Regions from separate parts of the Paenibacillus sp. EB106-04-04-XG159 genome, predicted to be linked through region 1. Evidence: predicted binding sites of a transcription regulator. Region 1 holds the regulator's gene; each other region holds the start of a gene.
What was found. Region 1 encodes Rex, which represses fermentation and respiration genes when NADH is low (regulators of the CRP and FNR family bind a similar motif). Its sites were predicted from a motif close to TTGTGAAATATTTCACAA; they were not measured.

Region 1 (5,789 bases):
AGGAATATCATACGCTCGTTCGACCAACTATTAAGATCCCCGATTTTATTACTCAATTGACTGGAATCGACGACAGTATGGTGAAAGATGCTCCAGATCTGGATGAAGCGATGACGGGAATGGTGCCGCTGCTTAATGATGTTGTGCTTGTAGGACATCATGTGGCATTTGATTATCAATTTTTACGGAGCGCTTTAGAGCAGACTGGATACTTGCCGTTTACTGGAAGGATTCTGGATACCATCGAAATGCTGCGAATCTTATTTCCATCTCTGACCTCGTATCAGCTTGGATCGGTTGCGCAGTCATTCGATATTGTACATGACCGCCCGCATCAAGCAGACAGCGATGCTCGCGCAACTGCAGATATTTTCGTGAAGTGCTTAGAGACCATTAATGACCTGCCCTTGCTTACTCTCCAGCGTCTAGTCGAGCTGCTTGGGGAAGAGGAACGAGATCTAGGCTGGCTTCTGCAGGCTCTGCTTGATGAACGAGAGCGCGACGTAACGCGAATGGCTGAGGATGCTCGAGCACTTTCCTTCCGACAATTGGTATTTCGTGTGGATGAATGGACAGATAATCAGCCTCCTCGCGAAGGGCTTAGCGAGTCTCCACTGCAAGGTGTCTCATTCACATCGTTTATGAGTGAGATTCACCGTACATTGCAAGAGAAGCTTGAGCACTATGAACCGCGCGAGGCTCAGGAACAGATGTTTCGTGAAGTGATGAATTGTATGGAAGATGATCGACATCTTCTCATTGAAGCAGGTACAGGTACGGGAAAATCTTTAGGTTACCTGATTCCTTCTATCTATTATGCGGTTAAGAATGATAAGAAGGTAATTGTCAGCACACATACCATAAATTTGCAAGAACAGCTGAGACAGCGAGATTTACCGCTTCTAGAGCACATTGTACCTGTTTCATTCAAGGCAACGGTCTTAAAAGGTCGCAGTCACTATTTGTGTTTGAGAAAATTTGAACATAAAATAAACTATAGAGATTTCCTGCATGGACGCGACGATGTATTAACCGCTGCACAGATGATGGTATGGTTAAGTCAGACTGAGCACGGTGATGACGAGGAGCTGTATCTAACGCATAAAGGCCCAGAATTTTGGGATACTGTGGCGAGCGACAGCGATTCCTGTCTTAATCGGGCGTGCCCATGGTTTAAGCGCTGCTTCTACCATCGCGCGAAGAATGATGCCAATCAATCGGATATCATCATCACGAACCATTCTTTATTGTTTACTGATGTCATAGCTGAGCATCGACTGCTGCCTGCTTATGAGCATTTGGTTATTGATGAAGGGCATCATTTTGAAGAAACCGCGAGCAAGCATTTGGGCATACATCTGCAATATTTTTCATTGATGCACCCGCTGACACGTTTGGTGAAAGATAGTAAGAACGGCTTATTGCTGCTGTTGCAAACGCGGCTTCGTCTGTCAGGCAGTGAGAAAGCAATGATCTGGGCTGACGGCATTGAGAAGCTGCTTACACAGCTCGTCGATGTACGAGACGTCTGGGACCGTCTTCATGATGTCCTATATCAATTGATGCCGCCTCCAGAGCCGGGACAAGCTGAAGCAGGACAATCCGTACTCCGACTGCAATCTGGCGCTCGACCGCGGGATTGGCAGGGGATCGCTGAGCTTGAAGAAGATGTATATGTTCGTCTAGGTGAAATTGTACGTACGGGCGAAAAGCTTGTATTGGAATGGAAAGATGCGGATGACGAAGAGCTGCAGCCCGTGATAACAGATGTTACGGGGATATTCAAGGAGATCTCAATTATTCGCGAGGATTTCCGCCTCTTTATGAAAGCAACTGATCCAGATTCTGTGTATTGGATGGAAGGCAATGCTCAGTATAAGCATAAGTCGATGCATCTGTACGCAGTGCCAGTTGATGTCAGCGAAGCGCTAAATCGATACTTCTTCGAACCGAAGAAAAGTGTCATTCTGACTTCGGCAACATTATCTGTCGACAAGTCATTTCAGTATTTAGAGGAACAGATCGGTTTGAAGGAGGCTTCTAGTACCGGAAGATTGCATACCGTTATTCTTCCGTCTCCGTTCAATTACCGCGAGCAAGCGCTAGTTGTCATTCCGCGAGACTTTCCAACGGTTAAGGGCTCTGTGGATCCGATCTTTACCGATAAATTGCTTCATTCGCTTGCAGATGTAGCCATTGTGACAAAGGGTAGAATGTTGGTGCTGTTTACGTCGTACCGCATGTTGAAGGAAGTGTATGAACCGCTGAAGGAGATGCTTCAGCCGCATGGTGTTCAAGTATTGGGACAAGGCATGGACAGCGGCAATCGAAGCAAGCTGACTCGCCGTTTTCAGGAGCATCCTGCATCCGTGCTGTTAGGAACTAGCAGCTTCTGGGAAGGGGTGGACATTCCTGGTGAGGCTTTGACTTGTCTAGCGATTGTTAGACTTCCGTTTCAGCCGCCTAATCATCCGCTTGTTGAAGCGAAGTCCGAACGCTTAAAGCGTCAGAATCAGAATCCGTTCCGGAAGCTATCGATTCCACAAGCCGTTATTCGCTTTAAGCAAGGGTTTGGACGATTAGTTCGAACCTCTAGGGATCGTGGTATCGTAATTATTTATGATACCCGTGTAATCGAGACGAGTTATGGCAAACATTTCTTATATTCTTTACCTGGTCCTAAGATGGAGCATATGACTACCGAGCACTTAGTGCCGCGGATCCGTGATTGGTTCAGGGAGGAGCAGGAAAGAGCTTTACAAGATTAATCAAAACTATGATGATAATCAGCTATGTAGAAGGGGGATCACAGGATATGAAAGCGATGAAGATTTCAGAAGCCGTAGTTAGACGTCTGCCGATCTATTTACGGCACCTCATGGAATTGAAACAGCGTGAAGTTCTAACAATATCATCTCAAGATTTAGGTCAGAAGCTGGATCTGAATCCTGCCCAGATTCGTAAGGACCTCGCTTATTTTGGAGACTTTGGTCGTAAAGGTATTGGTTATGATGTGTCTTATCTGATCGAGCAGATTAGACATATCCTAAAGCTTGATCTCAAGATTCACGTGGGATTAGTCGGTGCTGGTAAACTCGGTCAAGCGCTGTGCAACTATACCACGTACTTGCAAGATAATATGAAGATTGTTGCTGTATTCGATGCGCATCCAGATAAAATGGGAACAGCATTGAATAATCTTATGGTGCAGCCAATGGATCAGTTGATCGATACAGTTAAGGATATGGGGATTCGGATAGGTATTATTACGGTACCTGCGCTGGAAGCCCAAAATGTTGCGGATCAGTTCGTCGAAGCAGGTGTGGAAGCGATCTTGAACTTTGCTCCTGTTATTCTGAAGGTACCGCCGCATGTTCGCGTGCATACTGCAGATTTCACGACGGATCTGTTCAGCTTGGCTTATTACTTGCAAGATGAAGAAGGAAAGGAAACGATTGAGAATGCCTAAAAGGTTCATCGTCCATAACGGACGCTTTGCTCAGATCCATCCGGATGCAGAATCGAGCACTATTGATGGATACATGGTTGTAGAGAACGGAAAGATTGTCTACCTCGGTGAAACGCTGCCGGATCATTATAAGGAAGATTCGGAGTTGTTTGATGGCAGCGGTCTGTTCTTTATGCCGGGTTTAGTCAATACCCATGGACATGCTGCAATGACATTATTGCGCGGTTACGGCGATGATATGGTGCTTCAACAATGGCTTCAGCAAAAAATGTGGCCAATGGAGGCTAAGTTTACTGACGAAGATGTGTATTGGGGCTCTGCTCTCGCTGTGCTGGAAATGCTGAAGAGCGGCACCACTACGTTCGTAGATATGTACGACCATATGGATGAGGTCGGGAAGGTTGTTGAGCAAGCAGGTATTCGCGCGGGATTAATGCGCGGTGCCATCGGTCTATGCAGCGAAGAAGTGCAGCAGATGAAGCTGGAAGAGGCTGTGCGCTTTGCGAAAGATTGGAACGGACGTGCGGAAGGTCGAATTACGACCATGCTTGCTCCACATGCACCGTATACTTGTCCTCCCGCTTTCATTGAGAAATTCGTGCAAGCCGCTCATGATCTGGATATGATGCTTCATACACATATGTCTGAAACTAGAGCAGAGGTTGAACAAAATGTGCAGGAGTACGGATTGCGTCCTGTCGCGCATCTGGAGAAGTTGGGTTTCTTCAGCAGACCGTCGTATATAGCTCATGGCGTTCATCTCACAGACGAAGAAATCGAAATATTGGCTAAACATAAGGTCGGCGTATCTCATAACCCTGCCAGCAACCTGAAGCTGGCAAGCGGAGTAGCTCGAGTTACTGACCTGCTCCGAGCAGGCGTGAACGTATCCCTGGGAACAGATGGAGCAGCTAGCAATAACAATCTAGATATGTTCCAAGAGATGCGTTTGGCTGCATTTATCCATAAGGGAGTATCTGGCGATCCAACAGCGGTACCCGCTGCGGAAGCAATGCGAATTGCGACTATTAATGGCGCCCAAACGATCCAGCTTCAGGATGTCGGCTTGCTCGCTCCTGGAATGAAGGCGGATTTCATCGCTGTCGATATTGATCAACCGCATCTCCTGCCGCATACGGACCTAGTATCCCACATGGTATACTCGGCTTCCGGCAAGGATGTTAAGCATGTATGGGTTGATGGCAAGCAAGTAGTCAATAATGGAGCCTGCTTGACCCTTGATGAAGAACGGGTACGCCGCGAAGCAGCACGCTGTTTCGAAGGCTTGCTGTCTCGTTAAGTGGAGGATATGTGAATGTTATCTAGAAGCAGACCAAGGAAGCGCTATAGCCGAGTGCGGATTGTCGTTCTGGCTGCGCTCGTAGTGATGCTCCTGCTCGCTATTTTGAGCGTGTGGTATGTAAATTATGTTCGCGCAGATGAAAATTCGCTTGAAGCAAAAGCTGTTGCTGAATCTCAAAAAACAGTCGCTTGGGCTTCCGTAAGCGGAGTAGAGAAGTCGATATGGGATAGTGTGTGTTATGTCGTCACAGGTGTAGACGAAGCAGGTGTCACCCAGATGGCTTGGGTTGACCTTACTACCGAGCAAGTATCTGTTAAGGCTGCCTCTGATGGCGTCTCTAAGAAGGATATTGAGCAGTATTTATTACAGCAGTATCCGGGAGTCAGCATTAAACACATCATACCGGGTATTAAAGATAATGAATATGTGTGGCAGGCATTAGTCAGACGTAAGGATGAGACTGGCGAACTACGATATTATTATCACTTCTTCCGCTTCGCTGACGGGACACCGACCGGAGATATCTATTCGATGCCAAATCAGTGAATGTAGGCGCAAAGGTATTGTTATTCCTTTGCGCTTTTACTATGCAGAGAACATCATGGGAATGAATTTCAAGTGCTAGGGGGTAGAAGATGAATAAGTATCAGACTCAATTCATGTTGAGCCTTGAGCAACAGTTAAATACTTGGTTCAATCGTACAGATATAATACGTTCAGATGAATTGTATCACTTCTTACATACGGTTAAGGGTACTTCAGGCACGATTGAATTGAGTGAATTGATGCAGATCGCGAAGCGATTGCTCGATCAGATTGAGTCGAATGAGAGAGAGGTATGGACTGCTGAGGAAGCGCGGTTGTTTCTGAACGACTTGCATCAATACACGTTGAATCAATCGGAGCGCAACGTCAAAGGTTTCATACATAATAGCTTTAACGAGAAAAATGTGGAGACAGACCCCTCTGTCCTTATTTTAGATGATGACGTAAATTTATTGATGGTTCTGAAAGAAG
Region 2 (5,789 bases), on a different contig from region 1:
TTGATTCAATCATTTTTATGATGTATTATTTCATTATAATGATTGTAAGCAATACAAATATCATTTTCCCTATATGAGGAGGCCTCCGATGAAGTCTTTAACGTATACCGAAACGAAGCAGCAATACAGCGCTTTACAACAAACCTACGACTACATGCTGTCCAAGCGGGATGAGCTTCAAGCCTTTTTCAAGTCCCTGTCTATTACTTCCGTTACCTTTACAGGCTGCGGCTCCAGCTACACCTTAAGTGAAGCAGCGGCATTCTCTGTTCGCAAACGTGCAGGCATGCCAGCAGCTGCGCTAGCAGGCGGCGATCTTATGCTCAACTACAAGCAATATCGCGCGATGCTGAATAACACCCTGCTCATCGCACCTTCTCGCTCTGGCAGCACGAGCGAGGTTGTCCAGGCTGTAGATGCGCTCAAGCAGGAGCAGCCGATACCTGTGCTGGCATTGTCCTGCGTTGCAGACTCACCGCTATCGAAGAAAGCCGACTTCTCGCTTGAGTTGCCATGGGCATTCGATCACAGCGTCTGTCAAACGCGCACGGTAACGAACCTCTACACCGCTAACCTGATGATTGCTGCCTTTATCGGCAACGATGAACGTTTAATTGCGGATATTGGAACAGCTATTCGCCAAGGTGAAGCGTATATGGAGCGTGTGGAAGCCGCTCTCGCACAGGCAGCCGATACGGACTGGTCGCATGCCGTTCTGCTCGCAGACGGCGAGCTCCAAGGACTCGCTGCCGAAGGAGCCATCGCATTAACGGAGATTGCGAAGGTGCAAGCGCACGCCTACCATCTGCTCGATGTGCGCCACGGACCGATGGTAACGATCGGTCCGAACACGCTTGTCATCGCTGTTCTCACAGACGAAGGCACTGATTATCAGCATAAGCTGATGCAGGATATTAAAGCCCGCGGAGCACTGGTTATCGCCTTTGGCGATCGCTCCAGCGTCGTGCCTGCGGAAGTTGTTGACCTTGCTGTTATCGCGGAAAGCGAGCTTGATATCGCGGCACAAGGAATTCCATTCATGTTCATCCCGCAGATCGTTGCTCTTGCCAGCGCCAAACGCCAAGGCATCAACCCGGATCAACCGGACGGACTCACAGCTTGGGTAAAGCTGTAAGCCCCGCCTTCATAAACATAGCAAAGGGCTGTTCCCTAGGTCGCTCAGACCTTCGGGAACAGCCCTTATTCATTCAACACGACAGCATCAATAGCTACTAGTGTTAAGTATTATAACGAAGCTCTTCTCGCAGCTTAACATCTTTCCTCTTCCCCGAGTAGTTTACGAAATAGATGCTAATGATGATCAGGATCAAACCGAGAAGAAGCGTATACGTGAACGGCTCATCCAAGAAGATCGTGCTCGTTAACACTGCAATAAGAGGTACGAGAAACGTAAACGACGCGACTCTACTCGCATCGCCCGTACTGACAAGCTTATAATAGATAACAAACGCAACAGGAATACCCAGCGTCGCACCAAACCCTAAACCGAGCAAGTAAGAACTGTTCCATACGATATCGGACCAACTCTCAACCCCAGTACCAATTCCCGTTAATATAGCCCCGCCTATTATAAATTGAAAGGCTACCATCCACATCGGATCTACCTTCGCGCTCTCTTTTTTCACATAGATGACACCCAGCGCCCAGCTTAGAGCCGTCAATAACGCCAAGATTACACCGATGATAGAGATCTCGCCTGTTATTCCATCAGAGCTGACCGTCAATATGCCGAGGAAGCCGACAATGAGGCCTGTAAGCTTAATGGCCGACATCCGTTCGCCCAGCCACATCCAGGCAAATAAACCGATCAACACAGGCTGAAAGTATACAATTACAGAAAACAACCCGCCTGGCAAATATAATAATCCGATACTTTGAAGTCCATAAAACAATACCGCGTTGAACAGGGCGGATATAACGTAACGAAACCAATTCTCACGCCACTTCAGCTTGTTCCCATACGGTATCAGAAATAAAGACAACAGCAGCCCTCCAAACAGCGACCGCATCCCTGCAAATAGAATAGGAGGAGTATAATCCAAAGCTACCTTGTATATGGGCCAGCTCAATCCCCAGATCAGAACGAGGCAGCCAATAGCTGCTGCTGTTTTCATTGAAGCCTTACTCACGTATAACCCCCGCATTCCGGATGAAGTTCGATTTATGATAGCGTATCTAGAAGTTCTCTAATCTGATTCGGCGTCTTCGTAAACTTGCTGTGCAGATGTCCAACCTTCTGACCGTTCTTATAGATAATCAGACTCGGAATACCTCTAACCTGATTCGCTTCCGCAATATGCTGATATTGTTCAGCATCGATCTCGAGCCATGTCTTATCAGCATGCTCGGTAATGATATCGCCAATAAAGCGATCAAGATTTTTACAATCCGGGCACCATGTCGTAGTGAACTTCAAAATGGTGTAGCCTTCCTGTGCAATTTGGGTCTGATACTGCTCTTCAGAGCTTACTTTTTCCATTGTTATCATCCTCGCTAATGTTCATGTGGTTATATTTCATTATATAGTAATTCATCTCGTAAATGCTTGATTCACACCTATTTCCTACAGCGCTGTTACAAAATTCACAATTTTTCAACATTTTATGTTCAAAAGTTGACTTTCCCCTCTGTAATTATTTCAATATGTATTTTATAATTAGTTTTATTAAGTGATAATTGTTATTAATTGAGGATGATATTCACTAAACTCTATTTCAAGTTATGAACTTGTATGAAGGCAGAAGTTAATCTGCCCCCTAGAATGAAGCAAAAACGCTAACTGTAAAGGAGAACTGGATATGTCAGAAACAAACACACAAATCAACACTGAACATGAAGTGCTGCCGTTATCCGCTAATCAAGGCAAGCTTGATATTCTGGATCAGCTGATGAAGCCGGAAGTTCAGGAATCACTAACTGTATTGGTAGAGCAGCTGCCTAAGCTGACCGAGATGGTCAACGTACTGACAAAGTCATATGATTTCGTACAAGCTGTGGCAACTGACGATATCTTGAAGAACGACACGGTTGGCGCGATTAAGGAGCTTGCAGGTCCTGTTACAGATACGGTTAAGAATATCGCGGCAACGGCTATAGAAGCAAAGGATCGCGCTGAAGCAAGTCAAGAAGCGATCGGTCTCTTTGGTCTATTAAAAATGATGAAGGATCCACAAACGCAGAAGTTGTTCCGTTTCGCTAACGCTTATCTTCAAATCTCAAGTGAACGAGCTAATCAAAAATAGTTCCATTTTCATGGAATAAGTAAGGACGGAGGATAAACTATGTCTAAACATATTGTCATCTTAGGTGCAGGCTATGGCGGACTTCTAGCTGCATTAAATGTTCGTAAATATTACAGCAAGGCTGAAGCGCAAGTAACGGTTATTAATCAATACCCAACACATCAAATCATTACGGAATTGCATCGCCTGGCAGCAGGCAGCGTTGCGGAAAAAGCTGTTGCTATGCCGTTAGAGAAGCTGTTCAAAGGCCAAGATATCCATTTGCGCATCGCTACGGTAGAGTCATTCAACGTTAATGAGAAGCAAGTAAAACTGTCGGACGGTTCTTTCATGAACTATGACGCTTTAGTAGTTGCATTAGGAAGCAAGACTGCATACTTCAACATTCCAGGCCTTGAGCAAAACAGCATGGTACTGAAGTCGGCAGACGATGCGAACAAGATCCATCAGCATATCCAAGATCGTCTTCAAGCTTATGCGAAGTCGAAAAATGAAGCTGATGCAACCATCTTAATCGGTGGCGGCGGCTTGACGGGCGTCGAGCTAGTCGGCGAAATTGCAGACAAGATGCCTGCATGGACTAAGAACTACGGCATCGATCCTGCTGAGATCAAGCTGATTCTCGTAGAGGCAGGGCCTAAGATTCTGCCAGTGCTCCCAGATCATCTGATTGCTCGCGCAACAGAGAGTCTTGAAGCCCGCGGCGTGAAGTTCTTGACGGGCGTTGCGGTTACGAATGTTGCAGGGAACGTCGTTGACTTGAAGGACGGTTCACAGGTCGTAACGAACACCTTCGTATGGACTGGCGGCGTTCAAGGCAACCCGCTCGTTGGCGAATCGGGTCTTGAAGTGAACCGCGGACGCGCATCCGTGAATGAGCATCTTCAATCCGTATCCCATCCTGACGTATTCGTGGCTGGCGACAGCGCCGTATTCTTCGCTCCAGACGGCCGTCCATATCCGCCAACTGCTCAGATCGCATGGCAGATGGGTGAGCTGATCGGTTATAATCTGCACGCGTACCTTGAACAGAAGAAGATGGAGGCGTTCAACCCTATCAACTCCGGTACGCTTGCCAGCCTCGGACGTAAAGATGCTGTAGCTACGATTGGCGCGAACAATACTTCTCTAAAAGGTTTGCCAGCTACCATGATGAAAGAAGCAAGTAATATTCGTTATTTGTCCCATATTAAGGCGCTATTTGCCTTAGCTTATTAATTCATATCTATGCTAAACTCCACTCCCAGCCCATACTTTTGGTTGGGAGTGAAGTGTTTAGAGATTCATTTTCCAGTATTGTGGAGGGAACATCCGCATGAACAAATTGCAGCTATTTATGAAAGCGTCGCGGGTACAGGTTGTCCCGATTATGCTCATCCCTGTCATTCTGGGAGCATTGGGCGCTTATGTATGGGAGGGCGTGTTTCATCCCCTCCTGCTTATCATCACCTTGCTGGGCTCGGCGGCCGCGCACCTATTTTCCAACATGATCAATGATCTATGGGATTATCGCAGCGGTGTGGATATAGCAGCTAAAGAAACGGCTGGGACCATATCTACGAATTCAGGATTTCTCGCAAACGGCATAATGAGCGAGCGCACCTTTGCCATTATGACATGGGCACTGTTCGGCTTTGGTATGCTGTGCGCTATTATTCTAAGCCTCATCAGTGGATGGTGGGCGTTTGGACTTGGCTTGCTGGGCGGATTAATTGCTTATTTCTACGTTGGACCGCCGCTTCGCTTCGGATATCGGGGCAAGGGCTACAGCGAGATTGCTATTCTACTCTCATTTGGGGTACTGCCAATCGCAGGTTCCTACTATGTGCAGACGAGCCATTTTGACTACCGGGCTATATTGCTGTCGTTGCCGATTGGTCTCTTGACTACGCTTATTCTGTTCAATCATCACTTCCTGCATTGGCAGGCGGATAAGCAATCAGGCAAGAATACGCTGGTCGTCGTATGGGGCGAAGAACGAGCGCTCAAGTTCTCGAAGCTTCTGCTCTTCCTCGCGTACGGCAGTCTAGTCCTGTGTGTCGTTCTCGGCATCCTGCCGATGTACGCGCTCATCGCGGTCATCACAGTGATACCGCTCTATCAAACCTATGGCAGAGTTCGCACGAGCGGACAGGCTCACGCCTTCCTGCCATTGATGAAATCGTCACTTCAAGCTACGATACGCTGCGGAGCGATCATGATGATTTCACTTATCATACAAGGTCTTATTCAATAAGCTAATTTATTCCCATATTACAACATAGAAGGAGTTATAGACTATGGAAAAACAGATCGTATTAGGCGACTTTGATACCATCCTGAATGAAGGGCATGTGTGGAAGATGGGCGGCTTCAAGCTTCCAGACGGCTCATTCTGGGAATATCGCGAACCGAACGCGACAGTAATTGTACGCAATGGAATCCTCTATGTACGTGCTCCGCTTAGCCGTCAGAACCATCAGGTTCAGATTCTGGATAACGCGAAGCACATGTACTACTCTGTCGAGGAGATTCAAGTACCGGAGC
Region 3 (5,789 bases), on a different contig from region 1:
CATCTTGCGCATCTTTCACTCTCCCATTTCCATAATGTATTTCTTGCTAGTTTTGAGCCATTCATAAACATAGACGCAAAAAATAAAACATCTGTTTCGGAAGAAACAGATGTTTTATGAATCATTATCTAATTCACTGCGAATCTTGCGTAAATCTTCGAGTCGTTCCGGATCACGTTCAAAGTATGCAACCAGCGATTCGATACACGTGATGGAATCTCCGCTTAGATGATGTTCAATGCCTTCTACATCTTTATAAATGTGCTCGTCCTGCACCCCGATAATCGTTAAGAAATGTTCCAGAAGCTGATGGCGATCCACTAATCGCTTCCCAATTTTCTTTCCTTTGCTTGTTAATACAAGACCGCGATACTTTTCATATATCAAGTATTGGTCCTTGTCAAGCTTCTGAATCATTTTCGTAACGGAAGACGGATGCACTTCTAGGCCTTCAGCGATATCGGATACGCGAGCGTAACCTTTCTCATCGATCAGCTTATAGATGCGCTCCAAATAATCTTCCATGCTTGGTGTAGGCATCAGTTTCCCTCATTTCATCCTTACAATTCAACAACATATTAATTCAACCTCTCCAGTTTACATGGTTTGCGGCTCAAGTTCAACCTAACTTCTAACTATGTAAATATTTCATAAGCTGGTATTGGCTGCTCTTGTTAGCTACTCATCTGTAGACTTAGCACCTTGACTCTTCAACATGGACCGCATCCCACCGCTTGCTTGTACGGTTCCATCCGGCATCACCCATATAGCCTCCACGCCATCCATGCTGTCTACAAAAGCACGGCTCTCCTCATATGGCATCAGAAATACGACGGTTGACAGAAAATCAGCAAGCCCCGAATTCTCTGTTACGATCGTCACAGCGCGATAATAGTCACCCGGCATCAGTGTCTTAGGATCTATCAGATGATGAATTCGCTTGCCATCCACCTCATAGTAGCGCTGATAATCCCCGCTGCTTACTACAGATCCTTCTTCGACGAATACAGTATCCAGCAAATTATCTTCATCTGTCACCGTAAGCTTATCTGGGTTCTGTATGCCAATCCCCCAACGTTCGCGAACGCCGTCATAGGGATGTCCTATCGTACGTACATTGCCTCCCGCACTAATAATTGCAGATTCCAAGCCTGCCTCCTTCATTTCCTGTGCAACGAGCTCAGCAGCATATCCCTTTGCCACTGCACCAACATTCAAGCTCATGTTCGGATCTGCAAGAAACACGGTACTATTCTCGACATCTACAATCACCTTATCCATGTCCATATGCTCGGCAGCGGCCTGCAGCTGTTCCATAGGCGGAAGCTTGGCTTGAGCTGGATCTGCGAGGCCCTCATCTCGATAATCCTGCCATATATTCAACACCGCGCCCATAGCGATATTCGTTCCCTCGCCCGCTTCTTCGTACCACTTCTTGCAAAATAGAATCAGATCTATGACCTCAGGCGCAACCTTAACGGGTTCGATGCCAGCCTGATCGTTGACTGTCTTCAGATTGTTCAGTCCCTCATAGTTGTTGTAGATATCGTACAACTGATGGAGCTCCATGAATCGATCATGAATTTGCTTAAAATATTGATCGAACTCTTCTTTACTCTTCGTATAAGCCACTACTTGAATAACCGTATCAAAAGAATCGAACATCGTGTCACTATACTTCTGATATTCGCTATAATCCAATCTTGAAGTGTTCGTACACCCCGCGAGCAGCGCAATAGATAGTAACATCATAATTAGCCGTTTAACGTTCATAAACAAGTATTTTCCTCCTGCCGAATCCATCTACTGCTGTTCTCTAATACAACCAATCTATCTATGCATCGCTTAGCTAGACAAAACTCCCCCATGCTAAATGGGGGAGTCTACATCACACTAATATGATCGTACTAAATTATTGCGCTTTAGTGAAAGCTTCGTCAATACCAGCGATGTAATCTTGTACAGTTACGGTTACAGTAGAAGTAAGATCTGCTTCAGCAGGAACAGAAGGATGAGCGTCATCACGCTGTGTTGTCTTCATCCCTTTGATCTCATCAACTGTCTTGCCTATCATCCAATCGCCAAGCGCTTTAGCTTGCTCGTACCACTCTTTACCGATGGAAGAAGCTTTTTTCATACCATACTCGTCGCCAAGCTCTACTTTCGTCTTGAGCTCTGCGCCTTTGTCAGATGTAACCTTGCCATCTTTGTCGAATTCAACCTTCGTTTGTGCATTGTCGATAATTGTACCTACAACCTTGCCATCTTTATCAAATGCGCCCACAACGATAGTTGTATCCACTTGAGCGACAGGAGTTTTATCTCCATTAAGTCCCTTAGACTTTTTCATCGAGATCGATTGTCCAACGCCTAGCTTTTCACCGCCAGGCTTCACATCAACAGCGTTTTTGTATGCTTTTTCAACAGCTGCGATGTAGTCTTGAACAGTAACGGTTACTGTAGAAGTCAGATCTGCTTCAGCTGGGACTGCTGGATGAGCATCGTCACGTTGTGTTGTTTTCATACCTTTAATTTCATCAACTGTCTTGCCTACCATCCAATCGCCTAGCGCTTTAGCTTGCTCATACCACTCTTTACCGATGGAAGAAGCTTTCTTCATCCCGTATTCATCGCCAAGCTCTACTTTCGTTTTCAGCTCTTTATTTACATCAGTGGAAACCTGAAGATCAGTGCCATACTCTACTTTAGTTTGTGCATTGTCGATGTCAACTTTGACAACCTTACCGTCTTTATCGAATGCTGCCGCAACAATAACCGTGTCAACTTGGCCTACTGGACCCTTGTCACCGTCTTTGTCCTTGGACTTGCCGATGCTAGTGATTGTGCCTAGACCGATCTTTGCGATTTCTCCAGCAGCTGCTTCAGCATCGGAAGCGGCTTCCTTGGAAGCGGGTTCAACTGTTTTTGTGTTTGTGTCTTCAACCTTAGTGTTATCTGTTGCTGGAGCTTTGCTATCTTCCTTAGCACCGCAACCGACAAGCATGGACAAAGCTAATGATGCAACTAGTACAATGGACAACATTTTCTTCATTATGAAATCCCCCTATGTATTGTTGTATTTATTGCTTGTGCAAGTGAATACTATCACATAATATACAAGTAATCAATATCAAAATTGGATAATATAACCGCAATCTATTTATAATGAGTGTTCTAATGAAAATGCTTTATTTGGCATATTAACTATGTGAATATAAAATACAAAAATGGACCTGCAGCAACGTAGGAATACGCGCGCGGTCCATCTCTATTGAACTAGGTTAATTTATAGAGCCATGATGGAGTAATACCTTGCAGCCAACTGTTGATCTGGGTCAATTGATCGGTAAACAGCAGTATACCCATAATAATCATCAACACTCCTCCAACCTTCATCATAGGCTCGGAGTATTTGATCAGCCAGCGGGTAGAGCCGATAAAGAATGCCAGTACGAAGAATGGAATCGCAAAGCCTACTGCGTAAGCAGTCGATAAACGGAACCAAGAACCCGGATCCTGTGCGGCCAAAGTCAGAATGAAGCCCAGAATCGGTCCAACACATGGAGACCAGCCTGCTGAGAAACCGATACCGAATAGAAATGATCCGAAGTAGCTTCCTCTCTTCCCCGTTATCTCCAGCTTCCGCTCCCGCATGAGCAGCTGCGGTTTAAAGATCCCCAGCAAGAGCAGACCCATCAGTATGATAAGAATGGCTGATACTTGTCGCACGATATCACGATACTGAATAAGCAACGAACCGAAAGCACTTGCGGTAAGTCCCAACGTATAGAACACAACGCTAAAGCCTAGTATAAAAAAGAAAGTATGAGACATGATCTTCATTCTTACTTCTCGCTTCGTTCTATCTTGCTTCAATTGATTAACTGACATCCCTGTAATGACAGATAGATAGGAGGGATACAGCGGCAAACAGCACGGAGTGATGAATGAAACCATCCCCGCCAGCAATGCTATCCATATTGTAACGCTCATAATCTAGTATGCCTCCATACAATAGTATATATGGATAGTTTACCCTTTAAATCCTCGTCGTACAAGTAACGTCACGATTAAGACTGCGATCAAGGTCAACACGATCGTAGCGCCTGGAGCCAAGTTCCATATCCCTGCTACCAGAAGACCGAAGACAACCGATAATTCTGACACTAGTACCGAGATTATTATCGCTTTTTTAAAGCTTCTAGCGACAATTAAGCTCGTCGCTACTGGAATCGTAAGCAGCGCTGAGACAAGCAATGCGCCTACAATCTTGATAGCCGCACTGATTACGAGAGCTGTTAACACGGTTAGGGCTAGATTCAGCCACTTCACTGGCAGACCATTCACGGCTGCCGCATCTTCGTCAAATGTCAGCAGGAACATTTCCTTCTTGAACAGCGCCATAAAGACGATAACAATAACCGTAACCCCGCCTACGACGAACAAGTCGGTTGTATTTAAGGTATAGATACTTCCGAATAAGTAACTGGTTACGTTCGTGTTAAAGTTCTTGCCTAATGAAAAGAACAGAGATGCCAAAGCGACACCGCCAGACATAATGACCGCGATCGACAGCTCGGCATATGTCTTATACGTTTTACGAAGCTTCTCAATGGCTACTGCTCCAATCAGCGCAAATACCATACCCACGCCAAGCGGATATACGCCGATCAAAAAGCCAAGCGCCACGCCCGCGATCGCGACATGGGAAAGCGTATCACCGATCATCGATAAGCGGCGAAGCACGAGAAATATTCCCATTAATGGGCCGGTTATTCCGATAAGCAAACCGCCGATGAGAGCCCGTTGAAAGAAACCTGAATTTAAAATATCTATTATCATGTTACGCTCCTCTACATCATCACGCCGTGTGTAAGATCGGGCTCGACACAAGCCGCTTCATGCGAGTGCTTGCAATGGAAATTCAGCTTGCCGCAGGTTGCAGCGGGTGTCTCACCCAGCCATGCACGCACCATCTCCAAGTCATGAGACACCATGACAAAGGTCATCTGATGGTGTTCATGCAGATGCTGCAGCAGCTTGAAGAAGTCTTTCTGCGTCTCAGCATCAATCCCTACCGTCGGCTCATCTAGTATGAGCAGCTCCGGCTTGTTCACCATAGCGCGCGCTAGAAATACGCGCTGCTGCTGTCCGCCGGACAGCTCTCCGATCCGCTTCTGGGCCAGATCATCCACTCGCATGACTTTCATCGCATCCATGCACTTCGCCTTATCCTCCTTGGATAAACGGCGAAATAGATTTCTGCGATTGTACATCCCGGATTGCACCACTTCCAGCACCGTTGCTGGGAACAGCGGATTAAAGCTGTTCTTCTGCGGTACATACCCGATACGGTGCCAATCCCGAAATTGCTGTATCGGGGTCCCGAACAGTCGGATTTCACCGCTGGTCGGCTTAAGCAGACCGACAATAAGCCGCAGCAAGGTCGTCTTCCCTGCTCCATTCGAGCCGATCAAGCCGACGAAGTCGCGTTCTTGCACTTCGAAGTTAACATCATCAAACACCTTTTGATCATCGTATCGATAATGCACGTGATCAATGGTGATGACGGGCTGATGACAGTTACCTGTCTGTTTCATTTCAAGAATTCACTTCCTTACTTGGAGCTTTCCCGCTCCTATTGTAACGCCAACACCAGGTTGTTTAAGTTGCGTTCCATTAGAGTTATATAGTTCTCGCCATTCTGTTCTTGCTCTGTTGTCAATCCTTCCAGCGGATTCAGCACAAGTGTCTCGACTCCCGCTTCCGAAGCGATCATATTGGCCATC
Region 4 (5,789 bases), on a different contig from region 1:
CGGGAGGGAACGACGATCTTCCTAACGACGCACAATATGCAGGAGGCGGAAAGCCTCTGTGATCGCGTGGCGTTCATTCATGATGGGGTCATTCAGGCAATGGATACGCCGGAGCAACTGCGACTGCTGCATGCCGATTCCTCGATTACAGTGAATGTTAAGGATGAGGGTAAGCTGGTTCTGGAGCAGAACGAAGAGAGCGCTGCGCGCGTAGCGAATTGGATGAAGTCAGGACGATTGTTGTCTATACATTCGAATGAACCGACTTTGGGAGATATATTCGTGCAAATGACAGGGAGGAATCTGGTATGACATTTTCAATGAAGAGATTTCAAGCGATTGTGAATAAAGAATGGAAGGACGCGCTTAAGAACCCGCAGCTGCTCCTTATGGTTGTAATGCCGATCATGTTCTCCGTGCTGTTCAGCAAGATGGGAAGCGATAGAGCAGAGCTGATCAGTTTTCCGCTGATGCTCGCTCTCTCAATGACAGGGGCGTTTGTTCAAGCCATGACAATCGCAGAAGAGAAAGAGAAGCACACCCTGCGTGTACTTATGCTTTCACCAGCCAAGACTTCGGAAATTCTAATGGGTAAGAGCGTATTAACGGTTGTAATGACGGTGTTTGTTGCCGCAGTATCGATCATAGTTGCAGATATGCCTTTGAATAATCTACCGGCTATCGCTTTATTATTCACCTTGTCACTAGTCATGTTTATTAGTCTCGGAACCATTATCGGACTGTTGTCCCGCTCGGTACAGGAATCTTCTATTGTTGGGCTGCCAATACTCATCATCTTTCTAATGGGGCCCATGTACGCTCCGTTAATGGGTAATGATACATTGACAGCTATCGTTAAATACTTGCCGACAGAGCACTTTACGAGAGCGTTAGTTCAGCTTAGTGAAGGTGCTGGATTAGCCGACATAGGCGAAAGCTTGTTGGTTCATGCCGTCTGGATGGTTGGGTCATTGATTCTATGTGTGTTCGTGTACAGCCGTAAGAGATTCGATAAGTAACCAGAATTAGCAAGATTAATTATGAGAATGTAAATAATGTTCGGAAATTACGAATACTAAGGCAGTTAATGTTTTCTAAATCTAAACAATATAATAAAAATACGAACAATTAATTAATATGCCGTTGACATGTTCGTTGTTATATCCTACAATGAGGTTGTTGCGATCACTCGCAGCTAACTTAACATGGCTACTTAAATGTCTTGTTCGTATAACCCTGATGATATGGTTCAGGGGTCTCTACAAGGAACCGTAAATTCCTGACTACGACGGATGTGCTGTTTGGCACACCCGTATGTGGTCGGGATTTTTTGTGTTCTCGTATGCCGCGAATTACAAGGGGTTGTGCTTGATTACATGAAATATAACTACGTTGTTCATCAAGGAGGAACTCATGAGTAAATATGATGTAATTGTTGTAGGAGCAGGTCCAGCTGGTATTTTCACGTGTTATGAATTGTCCTTGAAGGCTCCGCATCTGCGCGTCGCGCTAATTGATAAGGGGCATGATATATATCGCCGCAATTGTCCAATCTTGGAGGAGAAGATTACGAAGTGTCCGCCTGCGGCAGGACGCAAAGAGTTTGCGGGCTGTATTCCCGCTTGCTCGATCACGAATGGTTTCGGCGGCGCTGGTGCCTACAGCGACGGCAAGTTTAACATTACGACTGAATTCGGCGGATGGTTGACGGATTACTTGGCGCCAAGCCGCGTGTTGGAGCTGATTCGCTATGTGGACAGCATCAACCTGGAGCATGGGGCTACGAAGGATATTACCGATCCGACGACTGAGGTCGTTAGACGAATTGAGCAGCAGGGCTATGCGGCTGGATTAAAACTGCTTCGAGCACAAGTGCGTCATTTGGGAACGGAGCAGAATCTAGAGATCATGAAATCGATCTATGAATATCTGCGTCCACGTATCGATATGATCTATAAAGCGGAAGTGGCTGACATTATCACAGTGAAGGAAGATGGCCGCCACGTCGTGAAAGGGATCGAGCTGAAGAAGGGCGAGACCTACGAAGCGGATTATGTCGTGATCGTGCCTGGTCGTGACGGTTCCGCTTGGATGACGGATATCCTCAAGAAACGTCGTCTGAAGATGTCCAACAACCAAGTGGATATCGGTGTCCGCGTCGAAACGTCCGATGTCGTGATGCGCGAGATTAACGAGAACTTATATGAAGGTAAATTCGTGTTTAACACTTCGGTAGGCACGCAGGTCCGTACCTTCTGCAGCAATCCATCAGGTCATGTGGTGGTCGAGAATCACAGCGGCATTATGTGCGCGAACGGGCACTCTTACAAGGATCCAGCGCTAGGTTCTGCCAATACCAACTTTGCGCTGCTTGTCTCGCATAAGTTTACAGAGCCATTCGATAAGCCGAACGAATACGCTCGCGAGATCTGCCAACGTGCGAATGATCTATCCTCCGGCGGTATCATCGTACAGAAATACGGCGATATTCTGCGCGGCCGCCGCTCGACGGATAACCGAATTCGCGAGGGCTTCCTGGAGCCGACTCTGCGCGAAGCGGTACCAGGCGATCTAGGGCTCGTGCTTCCTTATAACACGATGAAGAGCTTGATTGAAATGATGGATGCGCTGGATAAAGTTACGCCAGGCATTGCATCAGAGCATACGCTCTTCTACGGTGTGGAAGCGAAGTTCTATTCGGCCCGTCCGAAGCTCGAAGAAACGCTGGAGTCGGAGATCAAGGGCTTATACTGCGGCGGGGACGGCGCTGGTATCACACGCGGTCTGGCTCAAGCCGGCGCTGCGGGTGTTCACATCGCACGGAGCATTGTAGCTAAGCTCTAAACAACTAATAAAGCGGAATGGGCAACATTGAGCTCATTCCGCTTTTTATATGACCATATTAGCAATTATACGTATTCCGCAGGAGTGAATATAGGGGAATTGTATGTGATAAAGTGCACATTAACTGAGCAGATGGTTCGTTACAATAAGTCCGTATATATTTGATAGTTTTCGTTGCTGCTGATGGGTTGTATGGACGAATTGGCAACAGTCAAATAGCGTATGAACTAGGGGGTATGAAGATGGCGGGCTACTTAAAACCGCAAGAGATTAAAGAAGCAACGATCGAAACAGGGGTCGTAAAGGCGCGGAATTCACTATTGACGATGAGTATACTCGGTTTCTTGGCCGGTGCTTTCATAGCTTTAGGTTACTTGCTTTATATCCGGGTAACGGCTGATGCGCCTGCCGAGTGGGGAAGCATTACGACTTTCATAGGGGCAGCACTCTTTCCCGTCGGATTGATCCTTGTCTTGCTGGGCGGCGGAGAACTACTGACTGGTAACATGATGGCAGTACCGCTCGCGCGAATGAAGGGACGTATTTCCACTTGGGAAATGGCTCGCAACCTGATCGTGGTTACATTAACGAACTTCTTGGGCGCGATCTTTGTAGCTTACTTTTTCGGACATATCGTAGGCTTGACAGCTAGCGGGGTCTATTTGGATAAAACGGTTGCTGTCGCGGGTCATAAGCTGCATGATTCCTTCTTGCAGGCATTTGTATCTGGTATCGGCTGTAACTGGCTCGTAGCGTTGGCGGTTTGGCTGAGCTACGGAGCAAAGAGCTTTAGCGGCAAGATTCTAGCTATCTGGTTCCCGACGATGACCTTCGTCGCGATCGGATTCCAGCACGTTGTAGCTAACATGTTTGTTATTCCAGCAGCGATCTTTGAAGGCCATTATAGCTGGGGTGAGTATTTGACGAACTTTGTGCCGGTATGGCTCGGTAATTTGGTCGGAGGTGCTCTCTTCGTAGCGGCGGCTTATTTCATTGCCTACAACAAGAAGAATCAAGACGAAGCGGTGCAGTCGGCTGTTAAGCAGCAGGCGGTTGCGGAGACTTCGAAGAAAGCGAAATCTGCAGTATCCTAAATGGACTCATATAAGAGGCGCTTGCTGATGCAAGCGCCTTTTTTGAGCGTGTTTGAACATATTCAAGACGGACAGTGCTTCTCGCATGCGATGCTTAAACGCAAGCAGAGAGGAACTGTCCGTTATTGGTTAATACACTATTTATTTATCCAAGGTCGCAATCGTGTACGCGTCATTCGTCAGCTCGAATATTTTGCTTATGCCAGACGACATATACACTTTCTGATCCTTTGTAATAAAGATGGCTTCGGCATCCGTCCTGGACTCAATAAATTCTAAGCCTTTCTCAATTCCGAGCGAGAAGATGGCTGTTGATAAAGCATCGGCATCCGTGGATTTATCCGTTACGATCGTGACGCTGTTAAGATTGTTATCGACCGGATAACCGGTCTTACGGTCAAGAATATGGTGATAATACTTTCCATTCTCTACAAAATATCGTTCATAAACGCCTGAAGTTACAATCGTTTTATCCTTCACTTTCATCTTCCCGATCGGGTTGCCGCGCACTTCATTTGGATCCTGAACCCCAATCGTCCAGTCTAGTCCGCCCGGCTTCTCACCAACTGCATATACATTGCCGCCCAAGTCAACGAGGGCGCTGTTATATCCAGCCTCTCGAATATAGTTGGCAATGACATCAGCCGCGTAACCTTTTGCGATTCCGCCCAAGTCCATCACCATGCCCGGCTTCTCCAGCGTCACCGTCTGGTTGGCCTCATCAAGCTGAACCATCTCGTATCCAACCAGCGGCAGATCCGCATCAATCTCCTCCTGCGAAGGAACGCGCGCATCCTCATGACCAATGTTCCAAGAGTTGACCAATGGTCCCACTGTAGGATCGAATGCGCCATTTGTTTGCTGTGCATAATCGATTGCTTTACTGATGACCTCGAATGTATCCTCAGACACTTTATAAGGTCCCTTGCCCGCATGTGCATTGAGCTTGTACAGCTCGCTCGATTCGTTCGTTCGGCTCATCTTGTTCTCAATATTGACCAACAGGTCGTTAATATTCTTAAAGTCCTTATCTGTTGCGCGCTTATCATAAATTTTCACAGTTACAATTGTATCGAATATATAATAAGTCTCTTGTTTAATCTCATTGGCTGCGGTCGTTTCCGATTGATTCGGAGGTTGCTCCTGCTGCTGGTCTTTCTGTGATTTTGTGCAACCGCTGAATAATAGAGCTGTCGATAATGCCACAATAAGGACAGGCAGTACATATCGGAAAGGTTTCTTGCTATGCTGCATGGTTAATTCCTCCGCATTTAAAAGTCAATCTAGATATAGGATGTGTACAAGCATTTTATTATATCAGGGCAATGAAAAATTGGAAAGGAAGCATATCACTAGCACCGCGCAAGCCAACTTGATATACTGAATAATTCAGTATATGTTCACGATTGTACCCGAGCTGCTACATTGAACCTTCGTTCACTAAGTTGTATAATAGCATAGAACTAGATATTTAAAATTATATTTGTTTTCAGGGAGTTATTGCGAATGAAACGTGGAGATATGATCTTGATCGGCATCGTTATAGTTGCAGCCTTGGCCTTTATTGTTCCGAAGTGGCTGTTTCAAGACACAAGTGAAAATTTGCACAATGGTAATATGTACGCAGATATTACTGTAGATGGTAAGCCGTATAAACAAGTCGAATTAACTGAGGAAGAGCAGATCGTCGAGGTTAAGACGGATCATGGCACCAATATACTGAAGGTGCACAATAATGGAATTGAGATGATCGACGCAGATTGCCCGGACAAAGTATGTTTAGGCTTTGGCTTTGTTACACATAAGGGTGATACCATCGTATGTCTGCCGCACCGGGTTCTAGTTGAACTG

Region 2: AC3WTP_RS09385 (helical membrane plugin domain-containing protein) is a predicted target of Rex. The motif match lies at 2,593-2,610, and genes of this name have one in related genera.
Region 3: AC3WTP_RS15570 (LptM family lipoprotein) is a predicted target of Rex. The motif match lies at 3,094-3,111, and genes of this name have one in related genera.
Region 4: AC3WTP_RS01260 (formate/nitrite transporter family protein) is a predicted target of Rex. The motif match lies at 2,948-2,965, and genes of this name have one in related genera.

Annotation. Positions count from the first base shown of each region.
Region 1 is NZ_JBYTDY010000011.1:58,877-64,665, reverse strand. Features, by position in the region: gene dinG (ATP-dependent DNA helicase DinG) at 1-2,768, shown strand, start outside; gene AC3WTP_RS14650 (redox-sensing transcriptional repressor Rex) at 2,816-3,469, shown strand; gene AC3WTP_RS14645 (amidohydrolase) at 3,462-4,769, shown strand; gene AC3WTP_RS14640 (hypothetical protein) at 4,785-5,318, shown strand; gene AC3WTP_RS14635 (diguanylate cyclase) at 5,408-5,789, shown strand, end outside.
Region 2 is NZ_JBYTDY010000006.1:122,960-128,748, forward strand. Features, by position in the region: gene AC3WTP_RS09370 (SIS domain-containing protein) at 89-1,135, shown strand; gene AC3WTP_RS09375 (DMT family transporter) at 1,239-2,135, opposite strand; gene AC3WTP_RS09380 (thioredoxin family protein) at 2,183-2,500, opposite strand; gene AC3WTP_RS09385 (helical membrane plugin domain-containing protein) at 2,820-3,263, shown strand; gene AC3WTP_RS09390 (NAD(P)/FAD-dependent oxidoreductase) at 3,303-4,481, shown strand; gene AC3WTP_RS09395 (prenyltransferase) at 4,579-5,499, shown strand; gene AC3WTP_RS09400 (DUF6081 family protein) at 5,543-5,789, shown strand, end outside.
Region 3 is NZ_JBYTDY010000012.1:38,698-44,486, forward strand. Features, by position in the region: gene AC3WTP_RS15555 (family 10 glycosylhydrolase) at 1-3, opposite strand, end outside; gene mntR (transcriptional regulator MntR) at 115-540, opposite strand; gene AC3WTP_RS15565 (FAD:protein FMN transferase) at 679-1,773, opposite strand; gene AC3WTP_RS15570 (LptM family lipoprotein) at 1,913-3,052, opposite strand; gene AC3WTP_RS15575 (cytochrome c biogenesis CcdA family protein) at 3,277-3,996, opposite strand; gene AC3WTP_RS15580 (metal ABC transporter permease) at 4,033-4,842, opposite strand; gene AC3WTP_RS15585 (metal ABC transporter ATP-binding protein) at 4,854-5,600, opposite strand; gene AC3WTP_RS15590 (metal ABC transporter substrate-binding protein) at 5,639-5,789, opposite strand, start outside.
Region 4 is NZ_JBYTDY010000001.1:275,138-280,926, forward strand. Features, by position in the region: gene AC3WTP_RS01245 (ABC transporter ATP-binding protein) at 1-312, shown strand, start outside; gene AC3WTP_RS01250 (ABC transporter permease) at 309-1,019, shown strand; purine riboswitch at 1,207-1,306, shown strand; gene AC3WTP_RS01255 (NAD(P)/FAD-dependent oxidoreductase) at 1,414-2,844, shown strand; gene AC3WTP_RS01260 (formate/nitrite transporter family protein) at 3,087-3,938, shown strand; gene AC3WTP_RS01265 (FAD:protein FMN transferase) at 4,080-5,192, opposite strand; gene AC3WTP_RS01270 (NusG domain II-containing protein) at 5,445-5,789, shown strand, end outside.